DNA from 4 places in the Pseudomonas sp. LB3P58 genome. Region 1 is predicted to be linked to each of the others. Evidence: predicted binding sites of a transcription regulator. Region 1 holds the regulator's gene; each other region holds the start of a gene.
What was found. The regulator FliA, encoded in region 1, starts transcription of late flagellar genes. The targets are predictions, from matches to a motif close to CTAAAGTTTNNNNNNNNNNNGCCGNTAA.
Positions count from the first base shown of each region.

Region 2: ACYZTZ_RS23670 (methyl-accepting chemotaxis protein) is a predicted target of FliA. The motif match lies at 1,316-1,343, and genes of this name have one in related genera.
Region 3: ACYZTZ_RS00990 (methyl-accepting chemotaxis protein) is a predicted target of FliA. The motif match lies at 2,938-2,965, and genes of this name have one in related genera.
Region 4: ACYZTZ_RS29810 (methyl-accepting chemotaxis protein) is a predicted target of FliA. The motif match lies at 1,940-1,967, and genes of this name have one in related genera.

Region 1 covers NZ_JBUBVE010000001.1:1,108,663-1,112,616, reverse strand. Annotated here, with positions in the region: gene ACYZTZ_RS05175 (chemotaxis protein CheA) at 1-304, opposite strand, end outside; gene ACYZTZ_RS05170 (protein phosphatase CheZ) at 342-1,130, opposite strand; gene ACYZTZ_RS05165 (chemotaxis response regulator CheY) at 1,161-1,532, opposite strand; gene fliA (RNA polymerase sigma factor FliA) at 1,700-2,440, opposite strand; gene fleN (flagellar synthesis regulator FleN) at 2,437-3,267, opposite strand; gene flhF (flagellar biosynthesis protein FlhF) at 3,384-3,954, opposite strand, start outside.
Region 2 covers NZ_JBUBVE010000001.1:5,080,745-5,084,698, reverse strand. Annotated here, with positions in the region: gene clpB (ATP-dependent chaperone ClpB) at 1-526, shown strand, start outside; tRNA gene ACYZTZ_RS23690 (tRNA-Asn) at 827-902, shown strand; tRNA gene ACYZTZ_RS23685 (tRNA-Pro) at 912-988, shown strand; tRNA gene ACYZTZ_RS23680 (tRNA-Lys) at 994-1,069, shown strand; tRNA gene ACYZTZ_RS23675 (tRNA-Pro) at 1,167-1,243, shown strand; gene ACYZTZ_RS23670 (methyl-accepting chemotaxis protein) at 1,411-3,036, shown strand; gene ACYZTZ_RS23665 (HvfA family oxazolone/thioamide-modified RiPP metallophore) at 3,099-3,497, opposite strand; gene ACYZTZ_RS23660 (NAD(P)/FAD-dependent oxidoreductase) at 3,822-3,954, opposite strand, start outside.
Region 3 covers NZ_JBUBVE010000001.1:221,789-225,742, reverse strand. Annotated here, with positions in the region: gene ACYZTZ_RS01000 (TatD family hydrolase) at 1-312, shown strand, start outside; gene ACYZTZ_RS00995 (hypothetical protein) at 313-702, opposite strand; gene ACYZTZ_RS00990 (methyl-accepting chemotaxis protein) at 819-2,849, opposite strand; gene ampE (regulatory signaling modulator protein AmpE) at 3,079-3,915, opposite strand; gene ampD (1,6-anhydro-N-acetylmuramyl-L-alanine amidase AmpD) at 3,912-3,954, opposite strand, start outside.
Region 4 covers NZ_JBUBVE010000001.1:6,395,983-6,399,936, reverse strand. Annotated here, with positions in the region: gene ACYZTZ_RS29825 (IS4 family transposase) at 1-698, opposite strand, end outside; gene ACYZTZ_RS29820 (lipocalin family protein) at 904-1,473, opposite strand; gene ACYZTZ_RS29815 (lipoprotein) at 1,505-1,759, opposite strand; gene ACYZTZ_RS29810 (methyl-accepting chemotaxis protein) at 2,044-3,936, shown strand.

The DNA.
Region 1 (3,954 bases):
TGCCGTTCACCGCATCCAGCGCTTCGAGAACCACGTCCATCAGTTCCGAGTCGACGCGACGTTCACCCTTGCGCAGGATGTCGAACACGTTCTCGGCGATGTGACAGCACTCCACCAGCTCGTTGAGCTGGAGGAAGCCGGCGCCTCCTTTTACAGTGTGAAAACCGCGAAAAATTGCATTGAGCAAGTCCGCATCGTCTGGTCGGCTTTCAAGCTCGACCAGCTGTTCGGACAGTTGCTCTAGAATCTCGCCGGCCTCAACCAGGAAATCCTGAAGGATCTCTTCATCGGCGCCGAAGCTCATTAAGGGGGTGCTCCTAAAGGTCTAAAAACCTAAAAACCTAAAATCCAAGACTGGATAGCAAATCGTCCACATCGTCCTGACCGGACACAACGTCTTCTCTTTTATCGGCATGAATCTGCGGACCTTCACCCTGAGAGAGATGTTTTTGCGGATCTTTTTCTGCCAGCATCGCTTCACGGTCATGTTCGATGCCCGCAAAGCGGTCCACCTGACTGGCCATAAGCACGAGCTTGAGCAGGTTGCTTTCAACTTCGGTGACCAATTGGGTCACGCGCTTGATCACCTGACCGGTGAGGTCCTGGTAATCCTGAGCGAGCAGAATGTCGTTGAGGTTGCTCGACACAACGCGATTGTCTTCGCTGCTGCGTGTCAGGAAACCGTCGACTCGCCGGGCCAGCTCGCGGAACTCTTCAGCCCCGACTTCGCGACGCATGAACCGTCCCCAGTCGGTGCTCAAGGCCTGGGCTTCGTTGCTCAGGCCGTTGACCAGCGGCGTGGCGTTTTCCACCAGGTCCATGGTGCGGTTGGCAGCCGCCTCGGTCAGCTTGACCACATAACCCAGACGCTCGGTGGCATCCGTGATCTGCGAGACTTCCTCGGCTTGCGGCATGTGCGGGTCAATCTGGAAATTGACGATCGCGCTATGCAGCTCGCGAGTGAGCTTGCCCACTTCCTGATACAGGCCACGGTCACGGGTCTGATTGAGCTCATGGATCAGTTGCACAGCGTCGCCGAACCTGCCTTTTTCAAGGCTTTCGACCAGTTCGACCGCGTGTTTTTTCAGAGTCGATTCGAAATCGCCCTGTGAAGACTCGTTATGCTCCATAGCTCCCCCGTGGCGCAGTGGCTTCGCACATCAACCGATGCGTTCGAAAATCTTCTCGATTTTTTCTTTTAACGCCTGGGCCGTGAAGGGCTTGACCACATAGCCGTTAACACCGGCCTGGGCTGCCTCGATGATCTGCTCGCGCTTGGCTTCAGCGGTCACCATCAGCACCGGCAGGTGCTTGAGCTTTTCATCGGCACGCACGTGGCGCAGCAGGTCGATACCGGTCATGCCAGGCATGTTCCAGTCTGTTACCAGAAAGTCGATGCTGCCGCTGTTGAGAACCGGAATGGCAGTAGTGCCATCGTCGGCCTCGACCGTGTTGGTGAACCCAAGGTCACGCAACAGGTTTTTAATGATCCGCCGCATCGTTGAGAAGTCATCAACGATGAGGATTTTCATGTTCTTGTCCAATTCGACCTCCAAGCAGTCTTAAACGCGCCCAGCACCTGGACGCGCCATTTCAATCAATCCGGCAAAGCACTCAATGACTGTCTGGAGCACAACAGATCGGGACCGGTACGGTTCAACACCCCACCCGCCGCGTTCGCAGTGTCCCCACACTGCCTTCAGCGCGCTCGCCACTCCCCCAAACGCCCCCGCAAACGGGCCGCGCACTGGCTGTGTAACTGGCTGACCCGAGATTCGCTGACCCCCAGGACCTCACCGATTTCCTTGAGATTCAACTCTTCGTCGTAGTACAGCGCCAACACCAGTCGCTCACGCTCCGGCAAATTGGCAATCGCGTCCGCCAGCGCCGCCTGGAAGCGTTCATCTTCCAGATCGCGTGACGGCTCGAGATGAGCACTGGCGCCATCCTCGTGCAGCCCTTCGTGTTCGCCGTCCTGCAACAGATCGTCGAAACTGAATAGCCGGCTGCCCAGGGTGTCGTTCAAAATCCCGTAATAATCGTCGAGACTCAATTGGAGTTCGGCCGCAACCTCGTGATCTTTAGCGTCACGGCCGGTTTTAGCTTCAATAGAGCGAATTGCGTCGCTGACCATCCGGGTATTGCGGTGGACCGAACGTGGCGCCCAGTCCCCCTTGCGTACTTCATCGAGCATCGCGCCACGGATTCGTATGCCCGCGTACGTCTCGAAACTCGCGCCTTTGCTGGCGTCGTATTTGGTCGACACTTCAAGCAGGCCGATCATCCCGGCCTGGATCAGGTCTTCGACCTGGACACTGGCTGGCAGACGCGCCAGCAAGTGGTAGGCAATGCGTTTAACCAGTGGCGCGTAACGCTCGATCAGCTCGTACTGCGCGTCACGTGCCGACTTCTTGTAGAGGTTGTAGCCACTGGCTGTCATAGCACAGGTCCTGCGGTTTGTTGCACGAGGCGCTCGACGAAAAACTCCAGGTGCCCACGCGGGTTGGCAGGCAGCGGCCAGGTATCGACCTTCTGTGCAATGGCCTTGAACGCCAGTGAGCACTTGGACCGAGGGAAGGCTTCGTAGACGGCGCGCTGCTTTTGCACTGCCTTGCGCACACTTTCGTCGTAAGGCACCGCGCCGACGTATTGTAAGGCGACGTCAAGGAAGCGATCCGTGACCTTGGTCAACTTGGCGAACAGGTTGCGACCTTCCTGCGGGCTCTGGGCCATGTTGGCCAGGACGCGGAAGCGGTTCATGCCGTAATCGCGGTTCAGCAGTTTGATCAGTGCGTAGGCATCTGTGATCGAGGTCGGTTCGTCGCAGACCACCAGCAAGACTTCTTGCGCTGCGCGAACGAAACTGACGACCGACTCACCAATACCCGCAGCGGTGTCGATCACCAGCACGTCGAGGTTGTCGCCGATATCGCTGAACGCCTGGATCAGGCCGGCGTGTTGCGCCGGGCTCAAATGAACCATGCTCTGTGTGCCGGACGCGGCCGGGACGATGCGAATGCCGCCAGGGCCCTGCAACAGTACGTCGCGCAGCTCGCAGCGGCCTTCGATCACGTCGGCCAAAGTACGTTTGGGTGTCAGTCCCAGAAGGACGTCGACGTTCGCCAGCCCCAGATCAGCGTCCAGCAGCATGACGCGCCGGCCGAGCTCAGCTAGAGCCAGGGACAAGTTCACTGACACGTTAGTCTTCCCGACGCCACCTTTGCCGCCGGTCACCGCGATCACCTGTACGGGATGCATGCTGCCCATGAATTTTCTTTACCTTGTCTTACTTAGACGGAGGCCACATTACTGGCTGCGCGTTCACTAACTGAACAATGCATGGCAGACCATCGATGTAGGTACAAAAACTGTTCATTAATACCTCAGCCAACCTGCTTGGTCGGGCTGTGGTAAATATCAGCGAACATGTCAGCCATGGCTTCTTCGCTGGGTTCTTCTTGCATTTGCACGCTGACGGCGCGACTGACCAACTGATGACGACGCGGTAGATGCAAATCATCCGGAATCCGCGGGCCATCGGTCAGGTAGGCCACCGGCAATTCATGACTGATGGCCAGGCTCAACACCTCGCCCAGACTTGCCGTTTCATCCAGTTTAGTCAGGATGCAGCCAGCGAGCCCACAACGCTTGTAACTGTGATAAGCGGCCGTTAGAACCTGTTTCTGGCTGGTGGTTGCCAGGACCAGGTAATTTTTTGATTTGATGCCACGACCGGCCAGGCTTTCGAGCTGCATGCGCAGTGCCGGATCGCTGGCCTGAAGGCCCGCGGTATCGATCAGCACCACGCGTTTGCGCAGCAAAGGCTCCAGCGCCTGCACCAGCGATTGGCCCGGATCGACATGCGTCACCGACACATTGAGGATCCGGCCCAACGTCTTGAGTTGTTCCTGAGCACCAATTCGATAGCTGTCCATGCTGACCAGCGCGATATTC
Region 2 (3,954 bases), 4.0 Mb from region 1:
GAAGGCCCACCCGGACGTCTACAACATCTTGCTGCAAGTGCTGGAAGATGGCCGACTGACCGACAGTCATGGCCGCACGGTGGATTTCAAAAATACCGTGATTGTCATGACCTCCAACCTCGGTTCGGTGCAGATCCAGGAACTGGTCGGTGATCGTGAGGCGCAGCGTGCGGCAGTGATGGATGCGATTTCCACGCACTTCCGGCCGGAGTTCATCAACCGGGTCGATGAAGTGGTGATCTTCGAGCCGTTGGCTCGGGATCAGATCGCGGGCATTACCGAGATCCAGTTGGGTCGTCTGCGCAGTCGCCTGACCGAGCGCGAGCTGAAGCTTGATCTCAGCCCTGAGGCCATGGATAAGCTGATCGCGGTGGGTTACGACCCGGTTTACGGCGCACGGCCGCTCAAACGAGCGATCCAGCGCTGGATCGAGAACCCGCTGGCTCAGTTGATTCTGTCGGGTCGTTTCATGCCCGGCGATACCGCCCGGGGTGTAGTGGAAAACGACGAAATCGTATTCGTCTGATCCGCCCAGGCAACAAAACTGATGAGGCCTCGCATTGCGAGGCCTTTTTTTCGCCAGGCTGTTGAACTCTAAGGAAAAGGCTTGTAAAGTGCGCCCCGCAGTAAGTCGCCCTGAAGGGTTCCAGCTCCCCAAGCAGGAATCTGAAATAAGTTGCAAATCATTAACTTGAAAGCAATTTAGGGGGTTGACAGAGGTGCTTAAGATTGTAGAATAGCGCGCCTCAGACACACGAACGCAGCGATGCGAACGGGTCGAAGAGAACGCAGTAAAGCTTCACCGTTGTAAATTGAAATATGTAGTTCCGTGATAGCTCAGTCGGTAGAGCAAATGACTGTTAATCATTGGGTCCCAGGTTCGAGTCCTGGTCACGGAGCCAATTTCAAGCCGGGGTATAGCGCAGTCCGGTAGCGCGCCTGCTTTGGGAGCAGGATGTCAGGAGTTCGAATCCCCTTACCCCGACCATTTTTGGGTCGTTAGCTCAGTTGGTAGAGCAGTTGGCTTTTAACCAATTGGTCGTAGGTTCGAATCCCACACGACCCACCATTTTTGAAACCAGTTAACGCTGGGATCAGATCTTAAGATCAGAGGCCAAAAGCACTGATCGAAGAAGGCGACTTTTTAAAGGTCGCCTTTTTATTACCGGGGTATAGCGCAGTCCGGTAGCGCGCCTGCTTTGGGAGCAGGATGTCAGGAGTTCGAATCCCCTTACCCCGACCATATTAAAAATCCTCGTATCGAAAGATACGGGGATTTTTTTTGTCTTCGATTTTTTGTCTTCGAGAAATAACACTTCAGTCATCGTACAACTTGCCGATAACGAGGCGACGGGGTACTGCCGAAACAACGCCCCTTACCCAAGCCACTACAAGAAAAGGGCGTTCGTTATGGTGCTTCGTCAGTTAAATATCGCTCCTCGGGCAGCCTTGGGGTTTGCCCTGATTGCCGTATTGGTCGCGTTGCTCGGGATTTTTGCCCTGGGGCAGATGTCGAGCATTCGCGACAGCGAGGTCGCGGTGGAGAAACAATGGCTGCCGAGCATTCGCGGTGGTGACGAGATCCGCGAAATCATGCTGCGCATCCGCACTATTTCCCTGCGCATGGCCCTGGATCAGGACCCGAAGAACATTCCGGTCTACCGTGGCCAGATGGACACCCGCGATAAAGAGTTGGGCGAAAAAATTGCGGCGTATGACAAGTTGGTCAACACCGCAGAAGGCAAGGCCTTGTATGACCAGTTCAAAACCACCTTCGCGGCTTATCGTGCCGGTATTGCCCAATCTTTTTCCCTGGCCGAACAGGGGCGTCATGACGAATTGACCAAACTGCTGCTGATCGACATGAAAACCGTGGTCGATGGTTCCGGCAAACAGCTCACTGACCTGGCGGATCTGTTCGCCAAACAAGTCGCCGCCGAGAGCCAGAAATCTGCAGCGCATTACGAAACGTCGCGAATGATCGTCAGTCTGTTCATCGCGTTGGCGGCATTGGCCACCGTCGGCCTCGCCATGCTGCTGACCCGCAGCATCATCAAACCGTTGAGCGAAGCGCTGCATGCCGCAGAAAACGTGGCACGAGGCGACCTGACGCGCCCCATCGAAACCCATGGCAACGATGAAGTGAGTCGCTTGCTCAAGGCGTTGGCGACCATGCAACACAACCTGCGTGAAACCTTGCAAGGTATCAGCGGCTCCGCGGCGCAATTGGCGACAGCGGCTGACGAGTTGAATGCGGTCACGCTCGACAGCACGCAGAATCTGCAACAGCAGAACAACGAGATCGAACAAGCGGCGCCGGCTGTCACTGAAATGACCACCGCGGTGGAGGAGGTCGCTCGCAACGCGGTGTCGACCTCCGACGCCACGCGCCAATCCAGTGAGTCCGCGCATGCCGGCCAGGAGCGGGTCAGCGAAACAGTCACGGCCATCGGCGCCCTGGCCAGCGATGTGCAGATCACGGGCGGGTTGGTGCAGTCCCTGGCCAACCAGTCTCAGGACATCGGCAAGGTACTGGATGTGATTCGTGCGATTGCCGAGCAAACCAACTTGCTGGCCCTCAACGCTGCCATTGAAGCGGCGCGCGCCGGGGAAAGCGGTCGAGGTTTCGCGGTGGTTGCCGACGAAGTTCGCGCTTTGGCTTATCGCACGCAGCAATCGACTCAGGAAATCGAGCAAATGGTTCAGGGCATGCGCAACGGCTCAACTCAGGCGCTGGATTCCATGCAAGCCAGCTCAACCCGTGCGGCCAGCACATTGGCCTTGGCCGAGCGTGCAGGCGAAGCGTTACAGACCATCACCGCGTCGGTGCATCAGATCCACGAGCGCAACCTGGTGATCGCCAGCGCTGCCGAAGAACAGGCGCAGGTGGCACGTGAAGTGGATCGCAACCTGGTGAATATTCGCGACCTTTCGGTGCGATCTGCCGCCGGGGCGGATCAGACCAGCGCGTCCAGCCATGAGCTATCTCAATTGGCTAATGCCTTGCAGGGCATGGTGCGGCGCTTCCAGCTTTAATTTTTCCAGACGCAAAAAAGCCGCGCTTCTCGATGGAAAAGCGCGGCTTGGTTCTCTGACGCTTAGGCGCCGTCTTGGTCTTTCAAGTGCTCGAACAGACCTTTTGGCATTTTCTTGCCATTGGCTTCGTAGTTGGCCTTCACGTTGTCGAAAGCCTCTTGCTCGTCGATGAAGCCGTCATGGTTGGTGTCGATCTTGTCGAAATTGGACTTCGGCGCGACTTTCAGAAATTCGGCACGGGATACCTTGCCGTCGCCATCCGTGTCGGTTTTTGCCATCGACGCATCGCCACATTTGCCTTCGCCACATTTACCTTCAGGCGTCTTCACCACCTGTTCGGCCGAGGCCAGCAGGTAACCCTGAGTCAGAGGTTGCGAGGCGAAAACAGCGCCGGACAACATCATGCCACCGGCCAAAACAGCGCCGAGCAAACCGATAGTGTTTTTGGTGGTACGGGACATTTCAAATCTCCTGGGTTGCACGACACAACCGTTCGATAAAGGACGCCACGTCAGTGCGGCGATAACCGTAGCGGGCGGGGTGCCTTGCTCGGGTGTGGCCATTTAGCGGGCATGGTGTATCGCTACTGTGTCGCGCAAGGGGGGAGTTTGTAAGCGAAGGGGATGAAACGGCAGGGGAGATACAGTGAGACACACATCTCCAAATCAATGGAGATCAACTGTGGGAGTGAGCCTGCTCGCGATGGCGGTGTGTCAGGCGACATTGATGTCGACTGAACGGACGCTATCGCGAGCAGGCTCGCTCCCACAGTGGGTTGTGTTTTGTTAGTGAAGCTTCAGTCGCGGCTCAGTCCCGCGTCCGATCTTGCTGCCCAACATCAACATCGCCGTGCGAAACGCGCCATACAGCGCCATCTGGTGCATGCGATACAGCGACACGTAAAACATCCGCGCCAGC
Region 3 (3,954 bases), 890 kb from region 1:
ATTCATGCCTTCGCTGGCAGCAAAGAAGAAGCCCGCGAATACATCAAGCTTGGTTTCAAACTGGGCCTGGGCGGTGCCGCGACCTGGCCTCAGGCGCTGCGCATGCACCGTGTGCTTGCCGATTTGCCGCTTGAATCGGTGGTACTTGAAACCGATTCGCCGGACATGGCGCCTGCCATGTTCCCCGGCCAACGCAACAGCCCGGCGCATCTGCCGGCCATCTGTTCGGCACTGGCCGGGATCATGGCGATCAGTCCTGAGCAATTGGCCGCCGCCAGCACTGCCAACGCTTGTGAGCTGTTCAACTGGTAATCAGTCGGCATGGGCCTTGGCGGCTTCCAGCGTCAGCGTCATGTGTTGCCGGTGCCGGGCAAACCGCATGACGGCGAAATAGACGAAAATCGCCAACAGCGAAAAATTCAGCTGCTCCACGACGCTGAACATCCCGATCCACTCCAACACCAACGCCACCAGCAACGCGGTGCAAACCATGACCATCGTGCTCGCCCGCAGCAATGCCAGGGAGTCGAGGGACTTGAAGCGCTTGATCTGTTTCGGATCGTTCAGCTGTAAAGCTTTCTGGCAGTGGGAACACGTGAACGCTTCATTGATCGCAATGGCGTTGAGTTGCCAGGGTTTGAGCAGGAGTGTGCTCCCGCAATGAGCGCAATGACCCTGGATTCCAATCGTTACCGCAGACATAACCGAGCCTCCTCAGGGCGGGTCCAAGTGATTGATCTGCCTTCATTAAAGACCAAAAACCAGACGGCGGAGGAAAAATTGCCCGCCCGTTCAAATTGTAGGAGCCGGGGTGTTTTTCAGACCCGGAACGCGCTGATCAGTTGCTTGAGCTCCACCACCTGAGCCGACAACGCACGGCTGGCATCCTCAGTCTGGTGCGCACCTTCGGCAGTACGCTCACCGGCGCGGTTGATTTCGACAATATTCTGGTCGATGTCATGGGCCACGGCGGTCTGCTGCTCTACCGCGGCGGCGATTTGCTGGTTCTGATCGACGATCATGCCGACTGCACCGAGGATGTTTTCCAGCGCTTGCTGAACCTTTTCCGACTGCCCCACCGTGCCGTTGGCCATCTGATGACTGGTCCCCATCGCCTTCACCGCAGCGCCGACACCGCTGTGCAGCTTGGCAATCATCTGCTCGATTTCCTCGGTCGATTGCTGGGTGCGCTTGGCCAGTGTCCGGACCTCGTCCGCCACCACCGCAAAACCACGGCCCTGCTCACCGGCCCGAGCGGCTTCGATGGCCGCGTTGAGGGCCAAGAGGTTGGTCTGTTCGGCGATGCTCTTGATCACCTCCAGCACACGGCTGATGGACTGGCTGTCGCTGGCCAGTTGATTGATCACCAGCACCGACTGATCGATCTCACTGGCCAGTGCAGCGATGCTGCCCTGCTGGGACTCCACCAGCCCGCGCCCGCTGATGGTCTCATCGTTGACGCTATGGGCGCTGCTGACCGCTGCCGCGGCACTGCGTGCAACCTCAAGTGAGGTGGCCGACATCTGGTTCATGGCCGTGGCAACCTGCTCGATCTGCGTGCGCTGCCCCGCCACTGCCTGGTTGCTCTGGGCGGAAACGTTCTCCACCTGCCCGGCCTGGCGCTCGACCTCACAGACGGTCTGGCCGACCCGCTCGATCAGGTCATGGATTTTCTTCACGGTGCCGTTGAACACCTCGCCCAACTCGCCCAGTTCATCGCGGCTGTTGGCGCTGAAGGTCACCGTCATGTCGCCGGCTGCGACTTTGTCCATCACCGCGCCAAGACGCTTGAGGGTGGTGCGGGTCGAGGCGTAGAAGCCGCCATAGAGGTAAAAAATCAACACAAACACCACCGACAGCGCCACGGCCTGCAAAACCATATGGGTGCGATTCTGCTCCAGTCGCTGTTGCAGCTGGGTGCCGAGAAACTTCAGGGTGGCTTCATTGAGTTGGTAGGTCTGATCCATCAGGCCTGTGACCTGATCGTAAAAGCCCTGCCACGGCGCATCCAGCGTGTCGGCCATCACTACCTGCTCTTCGAACAGCTCACTGGCCTTTTTCAACGACGCCTTGCTGCTATCGGCCTGAGCGGCCAGGGTTTCCCGTGCCGCTTTGCTAGAGCCCATTGCGTCCTGCAACTTCAGGGCATATTCGGCCTGCAGTTTTTCGATCTGTGCCAGCAACTCATCAAAACGGGTACTCGATGCCGAGTTGAGAAAGCCCTGTCCCAGCGAAAAAGAGCCCATCGCCCGACCTTCACCCAGAAGCTGGGTCACTGGCGGGGTGACATTGGTGATGAGTTCGCTCAGCTGGCGCATGTCGCTCTGGGTATCGCGGCTGAGGCCGGCCTGAGTGGCGATGATCTGGCTGAAAATTTGCGCATTGCCGAGCAACTTGCCGATCATCGCGCTTTTGCTTTGCAGGGAGTTTTCCGCTTGCTGGGCCTTGAACGCGGCGATCATTTCATCGCGCTTGCCATCGAAAACCATGATTTGCTCGGGGTCCGCGGTCATCGCCGTCAGCCCTTGCAAACGGGTCAGCACACTTTGCCCCAGGGTACTGATCTGCGACTCGACATTGCCGGCCTTGCCAGACTGACCGAGGGTGACGTTGATCTGCACCAGGTTGTTCAGGGTTTCCAGATCGCGCCGTAACGTCAGGCTGCTGCCCAGCAGGTCGAGGCTTTGCAGTTCGACCCGGGTGCCCTGGAACTCTCGATAAGAATCGCGCACCAGATAGAAGTTGGTCACCAGCATCGGCACAAGGAACAGCACGCTGATCAGGCTGAACTTCATGCCAAAGCTCAGGCGGTTCATCAGCGCGACGGCGGGATAGAGCAAGCTCTTCACTGGAAGTCTCCCTTTGATTTCTTATTTTTATTGGCAGGCGCGGGTCGACAGCAGATAGCCACTATTCGGCGCTGTCTCTGTATAGCTCAAATCGGCGGGAGGTTTTGTAACTTAAGGTTAACGAAAAAGATCGTCCGAACGCGGCCTGAACCTTCGGCATCTCCTACAGGGATCGTATAAATCTGTAGGAGCTGCCGAAGGCTGCGATCTTTTAGGCTTTAAGCAGATATCAAGGAAGGACTGTCCACAACGCAAAACCGGCGTACCAGAGCACCGCCGCGCGCAGCAGCAGTTCCCAGATCCGGTCAAGGCTGTTGATGCCGTCAGGCCCGACCACCGGTGCCGGGATTTCACCGGCCACCAGCCCGACCTTCTCGATCAATTGGGCGGCGCTGATGTTCCAGTTCAGCAGTTCGTGCAGCATCACCCGGCTGACCGCGACAAAGTTGCCGACCAACGCAAAACTCGCCGCCAGCAAACGCACCGGCACCCAGTCGAACGCATGACGCAGTTTTGCCGCGCGCTCGACCACGGCCTGGTTCTGCCCATGTTCTTCGGCCAGGGCCAGCAGTCGATAGCTCAGGGCTGCGACCGGACCCAACAGGAAGTACCAGAAAATCACCGCAAAAAAGCTCTGATACGCCTCCCACAGCAGATGCCCTTGGACCCGTTCCAGCAGTTGCTCGCCGCTATCGGCGCAGATACCCAGGTCGCGGTTCGCCACAAGAGCGGCCGCTTCCAGGTCTTCCCGGCGCCAGGCATCGCGAAACGGCCCGAGACCGGCCAGCAGATCACCGCGGCCGAGACTGTAAATCACCACCAGCAGGTGCACCGGCAACGCCAGCAGACCGTAAGCCACCGGGTTCAGTACCAACAGCAGCAAACCCAACAGTGCCACTGGCAACAACACCAGGATCACCAAGATCAGCCACGGACTTTTCGCCAGACGCGGGCTGACCTCAAGCTTGTTCAGCTCGCGAACCCATCCACCATCGCGCTGAATCCGATGACGCAGGGCCGAGAACTTCTCGATCCAGACCGCCAACAGCAACACCAGAAAACTCATTGTTGTTCCTCTTGTGCCAGGGCAGCGCGATAGCGTGCC
Region 4 (3,954 bases), 5.3 Mb from region 1:
AATTCCGGTGCATCCTGTTCCCTCAAGTTTTCTACCGGCTTTAGATTGGCGTTTTTCTTCAGTCGTGTGACGAAGAAAGAACCCATCTGATCAATCTGGTGCCACCAGTTGTAGTCGCAGTAACCCTTGTCGAAAACGTACGTCATACCCGCTTCAAGCGGCATGGTCAGGGCATCGCTCAGATCGTTGACGTTGGCGGCGGTGATGTTTACGTAAGTCGGGGCTGTTTGCTGTGGATCGATGGCCACATGCACCTTCAAGCCTTGGGTTATGCGGGTTTTCGTCGCGGTGGTCCATTCGTCAAAACCGGGTCCGCGCAGGCTGATCGAGGTCGAATCGATCAGGGTGATCATGGCTTCGAGCGACTTGCGCTGCTTGCGGCCAATGCCCTGAAGCAGGTGCTCGCAGGCCAGCCGAAACGGCTCTGAGCTGCGCTTGTTCAACGCATCACAAAGGGTTGAACGCACCATGTTCTTGGCGTTGAGGTGGTGACGATGGGGTTGCAGCGACTGTGAAGCTGTCGCCAACGTGCGCAAGCTTTTGGCTTGTGTCAGCTGGCCAAAAATCAACGTGACGAGCAGATCCCAGGACGTGAATTGTTTGGCGTAACGATCAGCGCCACAGCGTTTGACGGCGGCTTTGAAGAGCTGATGAGGAAGGGCCTGGAGCATTTGCGCAAATCGAGTGCTGCTGAACATGGGCGAAAATCGAGTCTGAAAACCTGATTATTGCTTACGAAGCAGGCACAGCAAGGGGGAGCAAGCTCCCCCTTGGGTTTTTACCGGACACTAGTGACGCTCTGCGTGGGAATGCCTCAATGGACGCTCTGCGTCCGCTTTGGGACGCGGAGCGTCCCGGGCTGCATTCCCACGCGGAGCGTGGGAACGATCAGTAGCGGAGTAATCAGTTCGAAGTCTTGGCCATCTGCGTATCGGTCGCGCGCCAGATCAGCCGCGTAGTGTCGTAACCCTGCTGACGCGCCTTGCTCAGCAGTTCCTCACGCACTACACCATTGACCGTCGGGGTCCGTGACAGCAGCCACAGATACTTGCGGCTCGGGTCGCCAACAATGGCGGTCTTGTAGTCATCGCTGACGTACAACACCCAGTACTCTCCCTTCGCCGCACCCGGAATCAGCCGCGAAAACCAGGTATCGAACTCGACCCACAGCTTGTCGGTTTTGCCCGGCTCCTGTGGCCAGGCCACGCCTTTGGCCTCTTCCCATTGCCAGTCTGCCGTCAGGCAGCGATTGAGCACCAACACCTTGCCGTCAGGCTTGAGCGTGTAATGGGCTTCGGATTGCGCGCAGTTGCGCTGGAAATACATCGGCAGACGAGCCAACTCGTACCAGGTCCCTTGGTACTTCTTGAGATTGACGCTGTTGACGGTTTTCGGTGCCAACGGATCTACGCCGGAAGTGGCGCAGCCGGCCAATACCAGGCCGGCTAAAAGGACTATCAGTAACCGTTTCATTGTTTTTCTCCCGTGGGCGCATAGCCCCGGATTACTTCAGGCCTTGGCCGGAAAACATCAGCACTTTGTCACCGGCGTACTGCACGCTGATAAAGCTGTTCTTGTCGCCCCAAGTGCAACTGGACATGCCGAGCGCGCCCGAGCAATCAGCGGGTTTGCCCAGCAAGGTTTCTACCTCGGCCTTGGGCATGCCTGACGACAGCTTCGAGTAGTTTTCCTGATTGATCTTGCTGCAAGCGGCCAACAACACGCAGAACGAAAGCAGGGCGATAGAACGCAGCGACATGGTGTAGCTCCTGGGGCGAAGGGGAATGGCATGGCTGCCAAGCTGAAGCTTAGAAGAGAAAACCCCTGTCTGGTTCCCTGGTCGGCCGGCTATTTATCAGGCCGCTCGTCTACCTTTTTTCGAAAAATCAGCAACTTTCTTTCGCTATTGAGTATTTCGTCGGTTTTCGCAAAAAGCCGCCTAATCTTTGGCGCCGGTCAGTCGACATAAAAGCAGCGCAAAGCCCACGACTGTGGCAAATTGACGCCCCTTTGTTGACCAGCCTCTTCGCGGTAGCTCATTTAATGACCAGAAACATGAAGTTCAGCCACAAGATCTTGTTGGCTGCCGCCCTCGTGGTGGCCGTTGCATTCGCTTGCTTCATCCTCTTCAACGACTACCGCCAGCGGCAAACCCTGCGCAGCAGTACCGAATCCTCGATGCAGGAACTCGGCAGCCTGACCACCAGCAACATCCAGACCTGGCTGGAAAGCCGCATCCAGTTGCTGCAATCGCTGTCCCAGCAGATCGCCGTGGACGGCAGCGCCCCGGCCAACCTCAAGCGCGCCATCGACCTGCCCGCCTACACCAGCAATTTTCAGTTGAGCTACTTCGGTGGCACCGACGGCGTGATGTTCTCGGTCCCGGCCGGCAATCGTGCGGCAGATTACGACCCCCGCGCCCGTGGCTGGTACAAGGCGGCCAACGGTGCGCAACAGACCATCGTCACCGAACCGTACATCGCCGCATCGTCGGGCAAACTGGTGATCACCGTTGCCACTCCGGTGAAACATCAGAATCAAATGATCGGAGTCGCCGGCGCAGACATCGACCTGTCCAGCGTCAGCGCGATCATCAACTCGCTGAACTTCGGCGGCCACGGCCATGCGTTTATCGTCAGTGCCGACGGCAAGATCCTGATCCACCCGGACAGCAAGCTGGTGCTCAAGAGCCTGACCGACGCCTACCCGAACGGCGCGCCGAAAGTCAGCCCGGGCATGAAAGAAGTCGAGATCGACGGCAAGGCTCAATTCATCTCCTTTACCCACGTCAACGGTGTGCCCTCGGCAGACTGGTACGTGGCGCTGGTGCTGGATCAGGACACCGCGTTCTCGATGCTCAGCGAATTCCGCACCTCGGCGATCATCGCCATGGTCATTGCCGTGGTGATCATCATCGCGCTGTTGGGCATGCTGATCAGCTTCCTGATGCAGCCGCTGTTGACCATGGGCCGCGCCATGCATGACATCGCCGAAGGCGAAGGTGACTTGACCAAACGCCTGACCATTCACGGCCAGGACGAATTTGGTGCGCTGGGCACCTCGTTCAACCGTTTTGTGGAGCGTATTCACACCTCGATTCGCGAAGTGTCCTCGGCCACCGGCCAGGTCAACGAAGTCGCCTTGCGTGTGGTTGCCGCGTCGAACTCGTCGATGTTCAACTCCGACCAGCAAGCCTCGCGCACCAGCAGCGTCGCCGCCGCCATCAACGAGCTGGGCGCCGCCGCCCAGGAAATTGCTCAGAACGCCGCCCTCGCCTCTCAGCATTCGAGCGATGCTCGCGCATTGGCCGAAGACGGTCAGCAAGTCGTGGATAAAACCATCGCGGCGATGCAGCAGCTCTCGGCGAAGATCAGCGATTCGTGCGGCAATATCGAAACACTCAACAGCAACACCGTGAACATCGGGCAGATTCTGGAAGTGATCACCAGCATCTCCCAGCAGACCAACCTGCTGGCACTCAACGCCGCCATCGAAGCGGCCCGTGCCGGTGAAGCCGGTCGTGGTTTTGCCGTGGTAGCGGACGAAGTGCGTAACCTCGCGCACCGTACTCAGGATTCGGCGCAGCAAGTGCAGAAGATGATCGAGGAACTGCAAGTCGGCGCCCGGGAAGCCGTGATCACCATGACCGACAGCCAGCGCCAGAGCGAAAGCAGCGTCGGCATCGCCAACCAGGCGGGCGAACGCCTGGGGAGCGTGACCCAGCGTATCGGTGAGATCGACGGGATGAACCAGTCGGTAGCCACTGCGACGGAAGAGCAAACGGCGGTGGTGGAGTCGATCAACGTCGACATTACCGAGATCAACACGCTGAATCAGGAAGGTGTGGAGAACTTGCAGGCGACGTTGCGTGCGTGTGCGGACCTTGAGCAGCAGGCAGCGCGGCTGAAGCAGTTGGTTGGCAGCTTCCGGATTTAAACTTCACGATCCACCCCT